DNA from 2 places in the Paenibacillus sp. J22FR83 genome. Region 1 is predicted to be linked to the other one. Evidence: a T-box and tRNA genes for the amino acid it is inferred to sense, from the RefSeq annotation. Region 1 holds a T-box; the other holds one or more tRNA genes.

Region 1 (10,739 bases):
ATGGGAAAGCTCTGCCCATCGTTGGTGATGGTCTTAACCCGCGGACAGCCATTGGGCAACGGGCGGATGGCGTAATCATTATGATCGTGATTGACGGACGTCAAACCAAAAGCATTGGCGCTTCTCTAAAAGATGTTCAAGATCTTCTGCTGAAAGAAGGCTGTGTCAATGCCGGTTTCTTGGATGGCGGTGCATCTTCGGAGATGGTTGTCGGGAATGATCTCATCACGCATCCCTCCAGCCGTTATGGCGAAAGAAGACTACCTTCTGGCCTCCTTATTTTTGAACACCCTGATCAGGTTGATGTTGCGAATATTTGGGATGGCGTAACCGAAATTGATCCTGGTGGTGCTTATGACAATCCAGGTTATCTCGCGGAACAAAATCAATTGAAAAATAAATAAAACACGAAAAGAGCTGTCCATGGACAGCTCTTTCTTCACGTCGTATGACTCTGTTTCAATCCTAAAACGTATTATAAACATTTGAACATTCTTTCGCAGTTGGCTCATAGAAACAGTGCTTCTTATAGCGTCCCGCTTTCGGCTGATTATACCAAGTATCCGGGCACGGGCCTGGATTGTCGAATGTACCCGGTCGGAAATACCAGAGTGAGAACTTACCAGGCCAAATCCGCTCTCCATTTACAGCTCTTTGAGCAAGCCTCCGCTCTCTTTCTCTCGCGTTCTGATAGTACAACCCGTGCTGCAACGCTTCAAACGCATGCGGTTGATTGATCATTTGGGGAATCGTCCGAAGATTTTTGAAATCAGAGCAATTCGCTCTTATACGATTAATCCCCACATTTCCAACAAGTAGCATACCGTTTTCGCCTTCGGTCTCCGCTTCTGCTCGAAGCAACCTAGCTAACATGTCGATATCCTGCTTTCTAGCTTTTACGACTGCCATTCGCTCACCTCAATTGAGTATATGTCTAGACCCATCATATTGTAGGTGAAGTGGAAATGTGACTTACTTGCCGCGAAAAAGACGTTTCAGCTCCTGCTTTCACACTCTACAATTCGGAGATTGAACGTACTTTCACCGTACGAAACAGATTCCATATGGGGTTCTGCTGCATAGCGAACACTGTTCAGTACAACATGTTCTTGTAATACGTGGTCAAAACGGACTAAAGCAGCATGTACGTGCGCGTCTACATCTAGAACAAGATCGATGCGTTTCTCAATCGGAAGTCCCTTCTTTTTGCGATAATCCTGAATTGCACGAATGACCTCTCTAACTAACCCTTCCTGTTCTAACTCTTCTGTCAAGGTTGTATTTAGGGCAACAGTCATTTGATTATGGCTTGCTGAAGCATAACCTTCGTTCGCTTGTTTCTCAATGAGAAGTTCTTCAAGCAGAATATGAAGGGTTTCACCATCAACCTCCATATCCAGGAAGCCATTGTCAATCACGGACTGCGCTTCTAGTGCAGACAGCTGCTTCAGCTGAGTTTGCACAGGCACTACCAATTTCCCAACCTTTTTACCAGCTGCTTTCAAGTTTAATTTCAACGTAACGCGCACGAAGCCGTCATCATTCGATACGAATTGGATCGACTTCACATTGATTTCATCTTGGATGATGCCTTCAAATCCATCGATGTTTGACACACCATCCATCGAAACGAATAACGTTGAGAGTGGCATCCGAGTTTTGATCCCCGTTTCATTCCGGATATTACGAGCCAATTCCACGATTTGCCTCACGGTACCCATTTCTTTCTCTAAAGAAACATCGTGCAATGATGCAACCATGCTCGGATAATCTGTCAAATGCACACTTCCCTCTCCACCCAGATTGGCATATAAATCATCTGCAATGAATGGCGTGTAAGGAGCAATGATCTGCGCAAGCGTGAGCAGTACATGACGTAACGTTTGATAGGCTGCTATTTTATCCTCCGTCCACTCACTTCCCCAGAAGCGATCACGCGAACGTCGGATATACCAATTGCTAAGCTCATCTACGAAAGTTTCAATCTGCTTCGCTGGATTCAAGAAATCGTTCACTTCTAAACCTTTGATAACGTCTTGCAAAGTGCTATTTAATCTAGACAATATCCAACGATCTAGCACATTCACGGAGGTTATCTGCGGAAAGTCTTCTGGTTCATACTGATCGATTTGTGCATACAACGCATAGAAGGCATGTGTATTGTTGATCGTATCGATAACTTTGGATTTCGCCTCTGCGACAATCTGTTTAGAGAACCTCTTGCTGCTCCATGGCGCACTGTCGGACAACAATGCCCAACGGAATGCATCTGTGCCAAATTCGTTAATGATTTCCCAAGGATCGATTCCGTTGCCTTTGCTTTTGGACATTTTTTGCCCATTCTCATCGAGTACATGCCCCGTTGATAACACAGACTTATATGGGATTTGCCCATTATAAAGGGTAGATACCGCCAGCAAGCTGAAAAACCAGCCCCGCGTCTGATCAATTCCTTCGCATATCATATCCGCGGGATACTGCTCTTGAAACAGCTCCTCATGTTCGAATGGCTGATGATACTGGGCAAACGGCATGGAGCCGCTATCGAACCAGACGTCAATGACTTCCGAGGTTCTATGCATCTTACCACCACAAGCGCAGCGCAGCTTCACGTGATCCACGTACGGCTTATGCAACTCCAAATTTTCCGCTATCGGATCAGTAGCGCGATCACGGAGATCCTTATGACTATGAGGTGCATATTCGCCGTTGCAGTCTTCGCATACCCATACATTCAGCGGCGTTCCCCAATAGCGATTCCTGCTGATATTCCAATCAACTAGCTCCTCTAAGAATTTCCCAAATCGGCCTTCTCGCAAGTGAGACGGATACCACGTGATGTTACTGTTATTTGCGATCAGTTGGTCTTTGATCGCTGTTGTTTGAATGAACCAACTCTCCGTCGCGTAATAGAGCAGCGGTGATTTACAACGCCAACAAAACGGATAGCTATGCTCGTATCGTTCCTTAGAAAATAACAAGCCACGTTCAGCTAAGTTTTTGACGATATCGATGTCACAATCCTTCACAAAACGACCGGCAAAATCTGAAATTTGGTCGCTATAACGGCCTCTCGCATCAACAACGTTCGCGAAATCCAATGCATGCTGACGTACGGTACGATAATCGTCTTCCCCATGTGCTGGCGCAATATGGACGATCCCCGTACCACTGGTATCACTCACGTAATCAGCGTCTACGACGATATGTCCCTTCGTCACTTGTACATACCCAAATGGTGCCTCATACGGCATCCCTATAAATTCGGATCCCTTATGCGTAGATAGGAGCTCATACTCTCCTTTCATGATCTTACTCACAAGATTGCTTGCAACAATGTAGACTTCGCCATCCTGTTTGACTTTGACATAATCTAGATCTTTATTGACGGCTAAAGCGACATTGGCAGGCAACGTCCATGGCGTCGTCGTCCATGCAAGAAAATGTTCATTCCCGTGCCTACTCCTGAATTTCACAGTGGCACTCAAATCTTTCACATCTTCATACCCTTGTGCTACTTCGTGGGAGCTTAGCGTTGTTTGACAATCAGGACAGTACGGGCTTACGCGATGCCCTTTGTACAACAGTCCTTTCCCATGAATGGTCGATAAAATGTGCCAAACACTCTCGATATACGCATTGGTTAATGTGACATAGGGGTTCTCCATATCCGTCCAGTAAGCGATCCCCTCGGTCAATTCGCGCCACTGTTTCTCATATTCGAAAACGCTGCGCTTACACGCCTCCACGAATTTGGCGACCCCATACGATTCGATTTCCTGCTTGCCAGATATACCAAGCTTTTTCTCAACACCAAGCTCTACGGGAAGTCCATGCGTATCCCATCCTGCTTTGCGAACGACACGGAAGCCTGCCATCGTTTTGTAACGACCGATGAAATCTTTGATCACGCGGCCTAACACATGTCCGATATGCGGCTCACCATTCGCTGTCGGGGGACCTTCATAGAAAACAAAGTTGGGACTTCCCTCCCTATTTGCAATCGATTGACGAAATGTATCATTTTGTTTCCACTGTTCAAGAACACGGAGTTCACGCGTCCTTGCTTGCTCTTTCACATCCACTTTTCTCATAGGTTTCATCCTCTCATTCATCCCACTGTACGTCCATTCCTTGACGAGAAAGTTCTTAGAAAAACACAAAAAATCCCGTCCCATAAGGGACGAGATTTCATCTCGCGATACCACCCTAGTTCCGTAGGGATTGTGACTACCATAATCCTACGACACCTCTAACTACGTACCATCATACGCATCCTTAGTAACGGCTGGAACCCGGGTCAGCTTACTTACCTACTTCAGCTTTCCTTCTCGGAGAGGATTTTCTACGAAGTCTTGAACATTGGCTCTCAGCTCAGCGCCAACTCTCTGTGGATCAAGGGCTCCCTATACTCTTTCTCGTCAATGAATTTAATTCGAACATTCAGTTAATACATTCTTGCATCTTCATCGACAAAAGTCAACAGGCGTTATTTATTTCCTTCCAAACATAATTTCACCAAGTCATCTACATGTGCAGTAGCCAAACATTCAACGGTATCCGCTGCACCATAGTAAATTTTCACTTCACCATCATCTTCAAGAATCATACCGCCTGGGAAAATAACGTCATTACGGAAGCCGCCATCTGTTTCATAGCTAACCTCAGGGGCAAGCAATGGCTCTTTATATAGGCCGACAACCTTCTTCGGGTTATCCAAATCAAGCAGCATAATACCGGCTGTATAGCGCTTTTTCCACGTCGGCTCCCAGCCATTCTTACCACGGCTGGCATCGATATCAACAGCATGGATTGTTGTTAACCACCCTTTGGACGTACGAATCGGCGGCGCCGCTGGACCAATTTTGTCATTCGCATAAGGCACATGCTCAACGCCTAGGACAAGATCCGTGTCTCCCCAATATTTGAGATCAGGCGACTGTGAAAGCCAGATGTCGAATTGATCTTTGCTACGGCTGTAAACCGGGAAAGGACGCTCTAGACGTACATAATTGCCGTTAATTTTCTCAGGAAACAGAACCATATTTCGGTTATCTGGTGCTGACATGGACAAAATGTCAAAGGATTCAAAATCATCCGTTACGGCAATCCCACCCCGAACTCCGTGACGCGTATCGACGGCAAAACACATATAAACTCGCCCATCCATCACCGTTAGTCGTGGATCATACACGCGTGTAATTTCCTCGTCATATAGCTTCCAACATGGTTTCGACTTTACATCCCAATGAATGCCGTCTTTGCTGTAAGCAAGACCTAGATCAGTAGTATGCGAAGGTTCGATCGTTTGATCTTGGATAGAGCCATGATCATTCCGGAACACCATGATATATTGACCTTGGAACTTGGTAACGCCTGCATTGAATGTAAGCGCTGTAGGATAAGGTACGGAATCTGCCGTAAGGATCGGGTTAGCAGGATGCCTTGTAATAACAGAACTTGATTTTAATGAACCAATAGTTAATGTCATGAGAGTTCCTCCTTCAATCTTGTCTATCCATAGGTTACAATAGGTGTGCGCAGGTTTCCTATCATTCCTTGAACAAACCTCTCATTTCTTGAATAGGCTGTGATTCTCATGACATTTCCGATGAATAAGCAATTATCGGACTATCCTAATATCGGGGCATTCCCCTTTCATTTGTCCATTAATCGTGTTGACCAGCACTTTCCCAGCCATCGTCATGATTTCTTGGAATTCTCTCTAGTCGTTGCGGGCAATGGATATGAAACCGTGAATGGCCACGTACATCCCATGCAACCTGGGACCTTTACTTTACTTCTTCCCTATCAAGTGCACGAAATCACTGCGAGCCCGGGAAGCCCGCTTATTCTGTTCAACTGTATGTTTGGTTTAGAGTTGCTGGGGGATCCCGCGGAGCGATTGCTGTTATCGGATCATACTTCATTCCAAACGCACTATGACCTTAATGCTGAACAAGCTGAAATTTTACGACAGAAACTGCAAGGTATGCTCCATGAATATGAGCAATCCACTGATATTTGGCAGCCCCTTCTCTTAAAAGGCGAGCTCCAACGCATACTTGCGTTTCTACACCGACTTACTTCCAGTAACGTCGTCGTACAGTCGAAACCGAATGGATCTGAATTGCCTTCCAAAACCGCTTTGCCATGGGCGATCCTACGCTACATTCATACTCACTATCGCGACCCGCTCACGTTGGAACTGATCGGCGCTCATTTCCATTGTCATCCATCACGAGTGACGCAAATCTTATCGCAGCATCTCGGCGTGACATTCGTGACCCTGCTTCAAGAGACTCGAATTCGGCACGCTTGTAGTCTGTTAGCAACCACCGAAATGAAGGTAACGGATATCGCGTTTGAAGTCGGTTACGAATCGTTCGCCAGCTTTAGTCGTAATTTCTTGAAGCTTGTGGAGATTTCACCAACGCAGTATAGAGCTTCTATGGGGCAGTTGAAGTGAAGCCAATCGAAGAATCCCCGACAGAGCTTATGCTCCATCGGGGATTTTGCACGCCAACGGTTGCGTTTCGTATATCTCTTGTGCCACTCATGAATAGATGGATTTTCTGCAGTTATTCCCTTGGATATCCTAGCTAAATTAAGAATAGATGGAAAATATGTAGCTAATTTCAACCATTTCACTCAATTTGAGGAGTAACGGCAGTTTTTACCTACATGTTTTACAGTTAATTAGAGTTTTCGAGCAGATTATGCGGAAATAGATGTATATTTTCCAGTTAACTTGTGTGCATTGCATTCCATTCGGTTCTACAACTAAGCCCTGTAAACCCTCCACATAATCCACTTGCCTACCTACTCGTTCGATCGTAGTCTTACCGACAAATTCCCCCGTTCAATAGTTAACGTGATTAACTAATTCAGTTTACGAATTGGCGACCCGGCTAAATAAGCTTCAATATCTTCAACCACTTGCTTGTAAAATGCTTCATAATTCGCTTTCGCTACATAGCCTATATGAGGTGTCGTGAGGAGATTCGGAAGTGACCGGAACTTATCATCCTTGGGCAAAGGTTCCACTTCGAACACATCCACCGCTGCTCCGGCGATCCATTCGTTCTGTAATGCTTCCGCAAGTGCAGCTTGATCTACGATCGGTGCTCGAGATGTATTGATTAAATAAGCCGAAGACCGCATTCGCTTCAAGTCCTCAGCACCAATCAATCCGCGTGTTCGATCACTTAAAACAAGATGAATCGACACAAAATCACTATTCGCCATCAGTTCTTCTTTGGAAGCAGCAAGTCGCACGCCAACTTCGTCAGCCCGCTCTTGCGTTAAATTCTGGCTCCATGCCATGACATCCATGCCAAACGCATGGCCGAATTTGGCAATCTTCGAACCCAAATTACCAAGCCCGATGACGCCAAGCGTCTTCCCGTACAAATCCGCGCCAACCGTGCTCTGCCATTGTCCATGACGAATCGCATTGTGTTCCGTGACAATGTTGCGGGCAAGACCTAGTAACAGCGCCCACGTTAGCTCCGCTGTTGCATTGCCAGCCCCTCCCGTGCCGCATACGATAATGCCTTGCGCCGCAGCGACTGTCATATCTACAGAGGCATTGCGCATGCCCGTCGTAACGAGCAATTTCAGCTTCGGAAGCCTTGCGAGTAAGGCCTCGCGGAACGGCGTCCTTTCTCGCATAATAACGACAATTTCACAGTCTGCAATATGCTCGACCAGTTCATCAACGTTGTCGATATGCCGATCAATACGTGTAACCTCCACCTGATCTAGCAACTGCGACCAATCTGCAGAAGTCAAGGCTACTTGCTGGTAATCATCTAGTATGGCACAGCGTAATTTCATCATATAAGCATCTCCTTCAGTCCTATTTATTCGATTTGGCGAACCACTTTGAAGCTATCGCCTGTGTCTTCCATTTGGAACATTTTGCATCTCGATTCAGGCATTCGAAAAGGTTGGTGAAGGATTAGCACCCATGTACCTCCGGAAGACTGGAACATCATGCCGTGGCCACTGTCATCTCTCACAAGAGGAGGAAGTTGTTCCCACGGCCCTTCCAAATGTCCAGTAAGGATCTCGGATAGTAGCCCTTGTTGGGGATGATTTACATCACAAGCTGCATTGTAAACAGGCATTTGAAATCAACTCCTCAGTCAGGTGTGATCATTAACAGTCTGTGCCTCTACTCATTTCGGGCTAATTCGATGATAGATTGAATGAAAGGTGCTTTCATTTGCGTATACGTCGCCCTATCTTCAACGTATAAGTGAGCAAGTTGAATTTTGAGCCGGGCATATTGTTCTGCCTTCTCAGGATGACTTCTCAGGTAATTCCGGAAACGAAGGATATTCACCAGTCACACTTACAGCAATATCTAGAATCGGCTTGGATGGCATCCCAACGATTGAGGTGCTGCAGATATGCTCGATTTGAATGGCATTGCTTGATAAAACTTGCGATATCCTTATTTGTTCATGCTCAAATTCTTGGACCCATTCCGAATGATAAGGTTCGATGACAACTTCCTGTGCCAAATTGTATCCTCCTAGGGAAGTGATAACCCCTCTCATATGGGCTATTCGACTCCTGATACTTCATAACTTACAAAATATTGAAAATCGGACTTTCTTTCACGTAGTGAATAGGAACCTCGGGGTACATGCTTGTAAGTTTATTTGCCAGCAATTCCATACCAGGCTCTTCACTCTCCGCATGACCAAGCACGATCAATGCCTTATGTCTTCCCTGATAGACTGCATCCCTTACATACTCAGGCGTTTCCCATTCAGGTCCTTCTCCATACATAACTAGATCCAATTCCTCTATTTCGAATAACGGAATGGCATTCTGACCACCGCCACGATAACCTGCAAGCAAACCAATTTTCGAGCATGACAGCTCACGATCACCATGTGATCTTACAAATGTAATACCAAGCCGCCTCTTCACATGCTCTGCGATATGACTCAAAGTTGCCGTTGGAATTTGCAAGATGGAGTAGGCAGGCTGATGCTTCTGAACGTAAGGCATCCAATCGAGTTTCTGAAGCAAACCTTCCATGACACCATCTGGCGTATAGCGATGCAAATAATCGTGGAAACGGAATAACGCGATACCCGATGATTCCAAGAGTCGACGCTTTTCTTCATAAACAGGATCATCTTTCCGTAATACCGTATCATCATGATGCGAAAAAAAGGGACCTTCATGAGCAATAATTAGATTAGCTCCTCGCTCAATCGCTTGCTCAATGACAGATTGCGTCGGCATAAAAGCGATCACAATACCGGTCACTTCCGTGTCAGGATGGCCAAACTTCAGGGTATCGACAGTTTGCTCGAGCTTCGCGATCGGTGATATCAATCTATTGATTACTGTTTGTATGTTTACGCGCATTGTTACTCCCTCTTATCAATTAAGTGTGTAGTGCTTTCAACCAAAAGCAATATTCATCATGATATTCCTGTGCGTTTAATTGAATTTCGTATCATGAGTTTACTTAAGTATTCGTGCTCTCACAAATATTTCCTTGTGAACAGCCCCCTTAAATCTGCAATTGAACAAGAATACTATACAGACGTGAATGCCACCTCCCCACTAGGCTTAATTACAACTCAAAGGAGGAAACAAGTAATGTTCAAACAGTTTGATAAGTTATTCGGGATTGATTTAGGTACTTCCAACACCGTTATTTTCGAAAAGGGTAAAGGCATTGTGCTTAATGAACCTTCTGTTGTCGCTTTCGATAACCATACAGGAGAATTGTTAGCCGCAGGATCGGAAGCGCAAGCAATGATTGGACGAGCTCCCGCCCATGTGGATATCACGTATCCTTTAATCCATGGTGTCATTGCTAATTTTGAAAAAACCAGCAAGATGCTGAACTATTTTATAAAAAAAATTCAAGGTAGACCTTCATTTCTTCGTAGTTCGCAAATTTATATTACTGTGCCGTGTGGCATTACGAACGTGCAGAAACGAGCGATTGAAGAAACCATCGTTCATCGGGGAGCCAAAAAAGCGATCGCCATCGAAGAACCCATTGCAGCTGCGCTTGGAGCTGGACTTATGCTCGACGAACCCATCGGTCACTTAGTTCTCGATATTGGTGGCGGAACTTGTCAAGTAGCCGTATTATCTCTGGGTGGCATTGTCGCGAGTCATACGATTAACCAAGGTGGCCTTTCGATCGACCGAGATATTATGGATTATGTGAAACGTCAATATAACATGGAAATTGGTGAACGTACCGCAGAGCAGATTAAAATGCAAATCGGAACGGCCGTCCTTTCCGCGGAAGAACGTTCGATCGAGATCCGTGGTCGTGATTTGGTTCACGGTTTACCTCGTTCCATCCGTTTGGTATCCAGTGAAATATACGCTGTGGTTAATGAATTTTTGGATGCTTTGATTGATGCGATTAGAGCTACGTTAGAACTGTGTCCGCCGGAGCTTGCAGGGGATGTCATGGAACAAGGCATATTGCTTTGTGGAGGCGGTGCGTTATTGGAAGGAATTGATGAACGTATTCGTGCTGAAACGGGAGTTTCGGTGCATATTGCCGAACACCCTCTCGAATGCACAGCACTAGGCGCAGGATTAATGCTTGGCGTCTACAGAACGAAGAGCAGACCTCTCATGCAGGATACTTCGACCGATGAGCAAATTGCCGTTAGTCAATAATAAAAAGCTTAGTCTGTGAGACGAGTGTCTCGGACTAAGCTTTTTGTATCTATTCGGAC
Region 2 (10,739 bases), on a different contig from region 1:
TAATAGGCCGATATCATAATCTCCTTCTTTGACTTTGGTGATTATGGAAGCTTCGCTGTCAGGAAAGAGTTGAATACTTAAACCTGGATACAGCTGTTTGAGCTTATGTAAATAGGGAGGCAAATAATAGGCGGCTAAAGAGTTAATGGTCCCAATGGTCAATGTTCCACTAACTTGATTGGCGATCATTTCCTTGGATTGGTCATAGAGCTCAAGCAATTGTTGCGCGATCACTAACAAGCTTTCACCAGGTGGAGTCAGGCGTAGCGTTCGGCCGTACCTTTCAAATAAAGGAGCACCGTATTCACGTTCCAACTTTTGAATTTGCATCGTAATGCTCGATTGGGCATAGCCTAATTCCTCGGCAGCACGAGTGAAGCTTTTCCTACGGGCAACCTCCCGAAAGGTGCGGAAATACGTAAGATCCATGTATAACCTCGCTTTGTTATCAATATTTTTGATGAGTTCTATCATTTATTATAGCTAACTGTGATGAAGAGTTCCATGCTAAAGTGAATGTACAAACAAACGAGGCAGGGAGTTGGTTATTTTGTTAAAAGAACAAGACCTACAGGGGTTATTTGTACCCATCGTTACACCATTTGATGAAGAGTATGAAGTGGATGCTGCATCTTTCTATAATCAAGCTTACAATTTGTTTCAAGATGAAATAGATGGATTAGTTGTAAATGGGACAACGGGAGAATCACCAACGATTACGAAAGACGAGCTTGGGGTGTTGTTCGCGACAGCTCAAGCTGCACGCGACGCTGCTCATGTTGAGGTACCTTTAATTGTAGGAGCCGGCACGAACGATACACGTTCAACGGTTAGGAAAGTAGAAGAAGCGGGCAAACTTGGAGCAGAAGCAGTTCTCGTTGTTGTACCCTATTACAATCGGCCTAGCCAGCAGGGAATTATTGAACATTTTCGCCAAGTAGCAGGAGTTGGCGTACCGGTGATTCTGTATGATGTGCCACATCGTACAGGGGTAACACTTGAGGTGGATACGGTTAGGAGCATCCTTGATCTCAATGGAGTTATCGGGATGAAGGACAGCACGCCTAATATTGGATTAGTCACAGAATTAAGTAGACTGGGTTCTAAACCTGTTTTGTGTGGTGAGGACACCTTGCTGTATGCAGCTCTGCAGGCAGGTGCCAAAGGGGTTATGAGCGCTTCAGCGAATGTAGAGACGGAGAGATTTGTTTCTTTTATTCGCAGTTTTGGTAATGGAGCCCATGAGGAAAGCCGACAAGAGTTCGAGGCGTTGCTTCCACTCATCCGACTCCTATTCCAAGAACCGAATCCCGCTCCGATCAAATGGCTGCTTCACCAGCAAGGTGTCATTGATTCCGGGACATTACGATTGCCATTATTGCCGGTGACAGCGGGATTACAAGATAAATTAGCAGCGTATCTGTAAAAAAGGAAGGAGCGATTGTGTAATGAATCGAACGAGAGTGTTTACGGGCTCACCTTGGGAGCCTGTAGTCGGGTACTGTCGAGCCATCCGTGTCGGTGACCGAATTGAGGTAGCCGGGACCACAGCGATGAAAGACGGAGAGGTTGTTGGCGTAGGCAATGCCTATGAACAAGCTCGATTCATCCTTCAGACGATTGAACAGGCGCTCCAAGAGCTTGGTGCACAGCGATCTGACGTGGTGCGAACCCGGATGTTCGTGACCGATATCTCGTTATGGGAAGCGTTCGGCAAGGCGCATGGGGAGTATTTCGGTGATGTGCAGCCCGTTGCTACGATGGTTGAAGTGAAGGCGCTGATTGACCCGCGATTACTGATTGAGATAGAGGTAGAGGCAATTGTGGCGATGGATGAGTTGGGATGAGTAGGTTCAGCAATGTGAAAAGTAGTGAGTATGGGTTTGAGTAATCTAGTTTAGCAAGACTTTAGCGGATAGATGGATTTTATCCATCTATTTTAACGAATTTTAACCTTTTTTATGAAATAGATGGAAAATATGCAGCTAATTTCAGCTCGTTCGATCATAATCCTCGTTTTCGTCAAGATTAGCTGTAGGAAATCCATTTATTTCTATAATTAATATAAAATCGACTGATTTACCTGTATTTTTTCCATCTAAATGAGAAAAGGGTCGCGTTCGTACGCGGTGTTACCCACATGACGAACACAAAAAAGCGCTATACCTCACCTACATCCCGATTATGATCTCGGCGAGTAGGGAGGTGTAGCGCTTATTCATGATGCGAGTGGGGACTAACCAACACGTTTGCCCAAAATGATCAGATCCCGCTCAACGCCATCCAGCTCAGCTACGCCAGGTAAGTGCGCCCAATCGGTGAACCCGAATTTGCGGAAAAGCTGTAGGCTCGGCTCGTTATGCCCAAAAATAAACCCTAACAGCGACTTGAGCCCTAGCTTAGGACTAGCTTCCAGTGCTTGTTCCATCAAATATCGGCCGATCCCTTGGCCTCGATAGGCTTCATCCACATAAATACTGACTTCCGCCGTAGCGTTATAAGCGGGACGTCCATAGAACGACTGAAAACTCAGCCAGCCACAGATGCCGTTCCCATTATCAAGCACCCAAAGCGGACGGAAATCAGCAGAGTGTTCGTGAAACCAGTGCTCACGTGAAGCGGTTGTGACGGGCTCAGTATCGGCAGTAACCATACGTCCTGCAATTGTGGAATTGTAGATACGCACGATTTCTGCTAAATCTTCTATTCGTGCATCTCGCACGTGTAATTGATTCCCCATTGAAGTTACTCCTTTAATTGTAGCTCTAAATTAAGCATTGTTAGATTCTGTAGACGTTGCACTCAGTTCAGCTAACTTCATCCAGTAACGACTAATCGTCTCTGTTCCATTGTCCCAGTTCATTAAATGGAAATGTTCATTCGGCGCATGAAGATTCTCTCCTGGTAAACCAAAGCCCATGAGTACGACAGGTGCGTCCAAGACGCGTCCTAACACCTCGACAATCGGAATTGAGCCCCCGCTACGTGTGTAAACTGGCCACTCACCGAAAGTTGCTTCATAGGCTTCTGCCGCTGCTACCATAACGGGCTCATCTATCGGTGTAATGAATGGATTACCTCGCAATTGGCGATCTAAGGTTACGGACACACCTGGAAGAGACTGTGCCTGAATATGCGCTTCGACCAGATCCATGATTTCTTCAGGAACCTGCGCAGCGACTAGGCGACATGCAATCTTAGCTGTGGCTCGATTCGGAATGATAGGTTTAATCCCTTCACCTTGGAAGCCGCCACTAACCGAAGTGATTTCAAGCGTAGGTCGGGATGTTGTTTGCTCGTAAAAGGAGAAGCCGTGCTCCCCATACAGCTCTGTGACGTTCAAATTCGTACGAACCTTGCTTTCGTCAGGTTCTACTTGCTTGAACGATTCGCGCTCTTTGTCCGAAAGTTCGATCACACGGTCATAGAACCCTTGCACAGCTACACGTCCTTGCTCGTCATGGAACGAGCTAAGAAGCTTGCTCATTGCGTGAATAGGGTTCTGTACCGCGCCGCCGAAAAGACCCGAATGCAGATCGCTATTCGCACCGTCGATCGTAATTTCGAAACCAGCTAAGCCGCGAAGTCCATACATAAGTGCGGGTTTACCTGGGCCGTGCATTTGCGTGTCGGATAGTACGATGGAATCAGCCTGCAATTTGGCAGCATGTTCTTCAACAAAGGAAGGAAGATGCTTACTTGCAATTTCTTCTTCACCTTCAATGCAGAATTTCACGTTAACCGGAAGTGAACCATGTGTTTGAAGAAAGGCTTCAACAACCTTCACATAAAGCAGCAATTGGCCTTTGTCATCTGTGCTGCCGCGGCCGAACAGCTTATTATCTCGGATTACAGGTTCAAAAGGAGGTGTTTCCCACAACTCTAAAGGCTCAGCAGGCTGAACATCATAATGACCATAGATCAATACCGTTGGTTTGTCAGGCGCGTGCAACCAATCCGCATACACAACGGGGTGACCTTTCGTAGGCATGATCTCAATGTTTTCGAGACCGGCCTTTTGTAGGGATTGAGCTGTCCACTCCGCGCATTTCAGCATATCTGGTTGGTGCTGGGCAACTGCGCTTATGCTTGGAATCCGCAGAAATGCCATGAGTTCCTCTATGTGTTCATCCCTATGCGTATGTAGGTAGCTTTTGATTGTTTCGATCATGTGCGTGTTCTCCTCTTTTCTGTTGCCAAAATAGTCTACATCACTTAACTTCCCCAAAAACAGGTGAAATCCTGCTATCCGTGTAAACCGTCACAATTTAATTATCATATGGTCAATTATATCGTTTTTTTCATTTTCAATCATAGGTGAAGACAGCCTGCTAATAAGAGAACCTTATTATGGATAAGCTACAAGTAATGAACTGAATACAATGGAGTGATAACTATGAACTGGATCTATTGGGCGAAATTATATGATTCGAAGTTTCAAGCAGGCGTTTTGGCAAAACGTATGGAAGAAGATTGGTGGATTTATGGCTATGAGTGCCCGCAGGAAGTGGAGGTTTACAAGTCGAAGAAAGGTCGCTTTGGTGTCAGATACAATACGTAAACGAAATGATTATGCATAAAATTAACGCTTGACTAAGCCATCGCCGTTAGTGTATATTTATTTTTGTCGCTGTTGATCGGTACACATGACGCGGGGTGGAGCAGCTCGGTAGCTCGTCGGGCTCATAACCCGAAGGCCGCAGGTTCAAATCCTGCCCCCGCAACCAAATTTCATTAGGGCCTATAGCTCAGTTGGTTAGAGCGGTCGGCTCATAACCGATTGGTCGGGGGTTCGAGTCCCTCTGGGCCCATAGCACGGAAACCCTTGATAGATAAGGGTTTTTATTTATTTTAAAGACTAACCAAGCCCCTCGTTCTCAACTTCATGTTGGTGGAAGGAGAGGCTTGTTTTTGTTTATGCACGCTTGTGCACACGACACGAATCATTGAAGCTTTAGTTTTTTTAGCATCGTCATCCAGATTCTCAAACCCGTCACCCATAACGTCAACGCTGAGCCAAAACCAATAAACGTAGACATGAGAACGACAGGTACATCACCATCACCGAACGTAATGTTCATTGGTAAGAATAATGAAATGATACCTAATATACACAGTACAATCCCCGTACCATAATAAAATTTTTCTCGAAACAAAGATGCCAAAGGAAAGAAATGAATGCCAACAATCATCGCCATCACAGGGAAAAAGACTTCAAAATAATCGAGTTTATTACAAATGATGCTGGCAATAAAAATCGCAAGACCTTCCAACCCAAATATCAAGCCAAATTTTCGATTGATTTGTCGCGTATCTTCCCTTTCCTTAGGTGTAACGGTAAGATTTATGCTGCGAGCTGTAAGAAAAAGTGAAATGGCTCCGAACAATAAGATGACAGTCACGATAATTGCAAGAACAAGTGGCCAGAGAGGAACAAGTTGATGTGAACCAACAATGCCAATGGACGACCATAGCGCACCGAAGAAAGTCATGAACATGACGCCATTTGCTGCCCCCAGGACAGCTGATTTAGATAATTTTACATTTTCACGCAATATGCATCAGACTCCTATCATTCAACTTAGTTTCTACATCGTCATGGAAAGAGTTAATACTTTGTTAATAATCCATTTAGATGGATTCAATAAGCGTATACTAAAATAACTAGTAAGGAAACGTTTCCCGCAAATTGATAGAAAAAAGGAGAAGAGAAATGAAACTTAGTAAAAAATCAATTACAGTCCTTTCTTTTTCGGTTGGAGCTTGTTTATTCGTATCTACGGCATTCGCTGATGCGCTGTTAGGATCTGGGTATGACCGGTTGAAGGGTTCGGTGAAAAATACCGCATCCGTGATGGAAAGCGGCCTTAGCAACTATTCGATCGAGACGATGTATACATTGAAAAATAATGATCAAATTTTACTTCAATCGTCCAATTTTCAGAAAATGGATACAGTGAACCAAGTGAAAGAGAACAACGAGGTAACGAAGAACGCCAAAGGTGAAACGACCACTAGATATACGTATGTGGATAAAAAGCAAACCATTGACAAGAATGAATCGGACAATACATATTATGTATTTGAAAATTCGACAGACATGAACCCAGACCGTAAAGGACCAGCTGATTTTAGGAATCCTTTTAAAGAAAAGGGAGCATCAGAAGTTGAGAAAATTGTTGATGCTGTAGTGGGGTCATTGAAAGATAATGTACAAGTTGAGGAAGGAACGGATGGGGGTAAAGTATATTCGGGAAGTTTGTCCGAGACACAAGTGCCAGCCCTCGTGAACGCAGTCTCCTCCTTCGGGATTAAGCAGATGTTAGATAGTGAAAGAGATTTACCAGAGATAGAGAGCGATATTTTCGTGAAAAAGGTAGTAGGAACGGCGAATGAGAATAAATCAGGTTATTTAGAAAATTTGATGGGTGAAGTCACGCTATCAGGTAAGGATAAAAATGGGGTTCAGCATGATTTGAACCTGAATGTAATTTTTAAACTGTCTGAAATTGGCAGTACGAAGATTACAAAACCTGATCTAACAACAGTCAAGGTTGAAAAGGTTAGTCGTAATAGTGGATTCAGCTCTAAATATGTGGGAACGTATAAAAACGATATTATTATGGACAAAGATGGTAAGTTTGTGAAAATCGGTGAGCGAACAGTTTCAATTACAAGTGTAGATGGCGACAAAGTAGCTGGAACGTATGCTGAATCCGTGAATGCTGGTTATGAGAGCGAATATCCAAACAAGGATGCGTTTAGTTTCGAATACAATATGTCGACAACTCCTATGTTTACTTACACAGATTCGAAGGGTGAAAAGAAGCAGGGCATGATTCATCCGAATATGGCAGGTAAAATTTATGTGGATATGAATCTTGAAGTTAGTGATAAAAATGCTTACAAACAAAGCAACACCATGAAGCCTTTCTATGATGGCGAATTTATCCGCGTATTTGAATAGACATGATGCTCAGGAGGCGGCGAATAGCGGCTTCCTGAGATTTTTTAGGGAGATGATGAATTGACGGTCAAGGCGATTGAAATAAAAGACTTAACCAAGTCATATACAAATGGCAGAGGGATCAGCGATTTGAACTTAGACGTCGATCAAGGGGATATTTTCGGATTTCTCGGACCCAATGGTGCAGGGAAAACGACGGCCATGAAGATGATTACAGGACTCATAAAGCCAGATCGAGGCGATGTGAAGATTTTCGGAGCGAGTGTAGCAGAAGACTATGTGAACGCAATGAAACATGTCGGTTGTATTATTGAAACAGCAGAATCCTATCCCTATTTGACGGCAAATGAGAACTTGAGACTGTTTGCAAGATTTTATCCGGAAATCGATCAGCGTCGAATTGATGAATGTCTAGAAATCACGGGGATGCTGAAATATAAAAATGAGAAGTCACAAAAATTTTCACTTGGGATGAAACAAAGACTGGGGATAGCAGCGGCGATTCTTTCGAAACCCAAGTTGTTAATTTTGGACGAGCCTCTAAACGGTCTGGATGTAGAAGGGATGCTGGAGATGAGGAAGTTGATCAAACAGCTTTCCCAGGAAGGCACTACGTTCTTCATATCCAGCCACTTAATTCACGATGTAGAATTGACGTGTTCGAGGATTGGCATTATTTATGGAGGCAAGTTGGTGAACGTTGAATATACCCAAAATATTCTATCTTTCTATTCATCGCTTGAGAATTATTTTGTTAGTGAGGTGGACAGGAATGGTAGGGTTTAAAGCTGCATTTATTAATGAAACAGTGAAGCTGCGTAAAAAGAAAAAAATTATGGCAGCCGCAATATTATCCATTCTTGCCGTCGTGATTGGCCAAATTGCCGTCACAACGATTAAGCATGGCCTTGGACTGAGAGTTGTTGGCAGCGTTGAATTTCCTATCGCCGTACTGACGTTCATTGCCTATACCTTATTACCGTTATTTGCAATATTCGTAGCCATTGATATGTTTAATGGGGAGTCTTCGTCGAATACGATGAAAATAACGCTGTTGAGACCGGTTTCCAGATTTGGCGTGTTTACGGCTAAAGTTTTGAATTTAGCGTTATTTATCGCGGGTAAACTGTTGTTTATCATGATTCTATCCTTGCTAGCTGGGTTTATATTCAATCCTTCGTCTGCCAGTCTCATTGGAATCGTAAAGGTGTTTGTATCGTATGGTTTAACTTTCTTCCCTGTATTTGTGTTTGCACTTATCGTTGTGCTGCTAGCCAATCTCATTCAGGGTGGTCTAGCTGTGTTCTTCCTCGCCATTCTTGTGTTTATTGGATTTAATTTCCTAGGTATTGTATTTTCATCCTATTCGAGCTTTTTTATCACCTCGATGTTTGATTGGTATACCCTTTGGATATCGGAATCCATCAACTTCTTCAAAATTAGCCGGCAGATTTTAATTATGTCTGGTTGTGGTATCATGTTATTTACGATGGGCTATTATTTGTTCGATAGAAAGGACATATAGAAAGGACTCTACATGCACTTAACGAAACGTTTTTTCACGATGAATACGCTGGCTGTACTGCTTTCCATTGGGTTGACGATCTTGGCGGTCATTATTTTTATTGCCATGTATACGAAAGTTTTGGGCCGCGAAGCGGGTATCGAGCAGTTTCAACGAGCGTTTGAGGTTCGTGCAGCCATCAGTGAAATACGTAAAGAAGCGCTTACCCTGGGCTTTGAGGGACTTTTGGATACGAAGTATCAACAAGAGCTTGCTGATCGCGTGAACGTTTTGAATGCCAGTGCGATCCTTATTGTGGGTAGAGAGGTTAAGTTCGCTACGCGCCATTTTAATCCAATCGATATTGAGAAAAGTTTGATGCTGTCTAGTGAGTCTAATCGCAATGAGATCGAGCTTGATGGCCAAACGTATCTGTTTAACCGAGCAGATTTCGAACTTCCATCTGGCGATCCGGGTATTCTGCTGCTGCTTGCGCCAATCAAGGTAAATACGAAGGTATATTGGATGCTGGGCATTTTTACAATTTGTTTTTTCACTGTCGTTTTTTTGTTGATGAATGGTTGGATCTCCTATAAATTCTCCCGCAGAATCATTATTCCGATCTCCCGATTAACGGATGCTGCGATCAAAATTCGGGAAGGTGATTTAAGCGGGGAAATTTCTGAAGATGGCGAAGGGGAGATTCGGGAACTTGGGATAACCTTGGAGTTGATGCGAATCAAGCTCAAGGAATCTGTTTATTTACAGCAGAAGTATGATGATAATCGAAAGTTTCTTGTCTCAAGCATTTCTCATGACTTAAAGACACCGGTGACGTCCATTAAGGGCTATATTGAAGGGATTATTGATGGAGTTGCCAAAACACCTGAGAAGATGGAGGAATATCTGGAAACAGCTCGTTCCAAAGCGATTTTGGTCAATGCGATGATTGATGATCTACTTCTCTATTCCAAACTTGATTTGAATCAGCTTCCTTTCCATTTTGAGAAGACTGATTTAGCTAGTTATTTCGAGGATTGCGTTGCCGATCATAAATATGAATGTGAGAAGGCGAATATAGCCATTGCTTTGATCAATGAGTTAAAAGAGCCTGTCAAAGTGTTAATGGATGTCGAAAGATTAAAAAGGGTTGTGCAAAACATTATTGATAATGCGATGACGTATGCCGGAACTGACAATGGCAAGATTGCTATTATACTTAGGGAAACCAGGACATCCGCAATTATTGAAATTAAGGACAATGGAAATGGCATTCCTGAGGACAAGCTTCCCTTTATTTTTGAACGGTTTTATCAAGTAGATCCATCAAGAAAGAACGGAAGTGGACTGGGGTTAGCCATTGCCAAACAAATTATTGAAGGGCACGACGGGAAAATATGGGCGAAAAGCACAGTAGGTGAGGGAACAGGGATCATGATATCTCTTAAAAAGTTCTGACTATGTTCGGAGGTTATGATGAAAAGAATTTTGATTGTTGAGGATGACCAGAGTATTGCCAATTTGCAAAGGGATTATCTGGAGCTAAGCGGTTACTCCGTTAAGATGGTAAACAACGGCACGGATGGTCTGAGAACGCTCAAAGAAGAAGCATTTGAGTTAGTGATCTTAGATATTATGCTGCCCGATATAGATGGATTTGAAGTACTGAAAACCATACGTGAGCAGGATGATATTCCTGTACTCCTGGTATCAGCGAGAGCAGAAGAGATTTATAAAGTGAATGGATTAGGTCTCGGTGCAGACGATTATATTACGAAGCCATTCAGCTCAGGGGAGCTTGTAGCTCGAGTAGGTGCTCATCTGAAGAAGTTCGAGCGGATGAAAGAACGGTTTGGTAAAGGTACGGAAGGAAGTACGATTCAGATCAGGGGGCTTGAGCTTCAGAAGGAAGCCAGACGCGTATTTGTTAACGGAAACGAAGTTATTCTGGCGCAAAAGGAATTTGACCTGCTTCTGTTCCTCGTTCAATACCCGAATCGGGTATTCGGCAAGGAGGAGTTGTTCGAGCGGATCTGGGGCATGGATGCGATGAGTGACGCCTCTACGGTAACGGTTCATATTGCCAGGATTAGAGAGAAAATCGAGGAAACGCCTTCCAAACCACAATACATAGGTACGGTATGGGGATCTGGGTATAGATTTATTGTATAGATAGGATGTCCAGAGCCAGATGTACACGAGCTTGATAAAACCAAGGGCAACCCTTATATTGAAGACAGTGTAAGTAAAAGGGAAACCATGCCCGAA

The links. The T-box of region 1 lies ahead of ileS (isoleucine--tRNA ligase). A T-box ahead of a tRNA ligase gene usually reads a tRNA of that ligase, here a tRNA-Ile.
Region 2: it encodes a tRNA-Ile, which carries the amino acid that the T-box ahead of ileS (isoleucine--tRNA ligase) is inferred to sense. The anticodon was not compared.

Annotation. Positions count from the first base shown of each region.
Region 1 is NZ_JCAUAM010000013.1:240,687-251,425, forward strand. It holds gene AC58PV_RS23855 (phosphodiester glycosidase family protein) at 1-404, shown strand, start outside; gene AC58PV_RS23860 (cell wall hydrolase) at 466-909, opposite strand; gene ileS (isoleucine--tRNA ligase) at 996-4,094, opposite strand; T-box leader at 4,177-4,434, opposite strand; gene AC58PV_RS23870 (glycoside hydrolase family 130 protein) at 4,490-5,491, opposite strand; gene AC58PV_RS23875 (helix-turn-helix transcriptional regulator) at 5,600-6,469, shown strand; gene AC58PV_RS23880 (D-2-hydroxyacid dehydrogenase family protein) at 6,883-7,842, opposite strand; gene AC58PV_RS23885 (hypothetical protein) at 7,866-8,132, opposite strand; gene AC58PV_RS23890 (GrpB family protein) at 8,180-8,350, opposite strand; gene AC58PV_RS23895 (GrpB family protein) at 8,307-8,531, opposite strand; gene AC58PV_RS23900 (Nif3-like dinuclear metal center hexameric protein) at 8,599-9,393, opposite strand; gene AC58PV_RS23905 (rod shape-determining protein) at 9,631-10,680, shown strand; gene AC58PV_RS23910 (sensor histidine kinase) at 10,730-10,739, opposite strand, start outside.
Region 2 is NZ_JCAUAM010000011.1:95,035-105,773, reverse strand. It holds gene AC58PV_RS20380 (LysR family transcriptional regulator) at 1-429, opposite strand, end outside; gene dapA (4-hydroxy-tetrahydrodipicolinate synthase) at 551-1,426, shown strand; gene AC58PV_RS20370 (RidA family protein) at 1,449-1,847, shown strand; gene AC58PV_RS20365 (GNAT family N-acetyltransferase) at 2,237-2,740, opposite strand; gene AC58PV_RS20360 (dipeptidase) at 2,771-4,171, opposite strand; gene AC58PV_RS20355 (hypothetical protein) at 4,397-4,561, shown strand; tRNA gene AC58PV_RS20350 (tRNA-Met) at 4,651-4,727, shown strand; tRNA gene AC58PV_RS20345 (tRNA-Ile) at 4,738-4,811, shown strand; gene AC58PV_RS20340 (DUF7010 family protein) at 4,944-5,555, opposite strand; gene AC58PV_RS20335 (hypothetical protein) at 5,714-6,967, shown strand; gene AC58PV_RS20330 (ABC transporter ATP-binding protein) at 7,028-7,753, shown strand; gene AC58PV_RS20325 (ABC transporter permease) at 7,740-8,492, shown strand; gene AC58PV_RS20320 (sensor histidine kinase) at 8,505-9,929, shown strand; gene AC58PV_RS20315 (response regulator transcription factor) at 9,948-10,643, shown strand.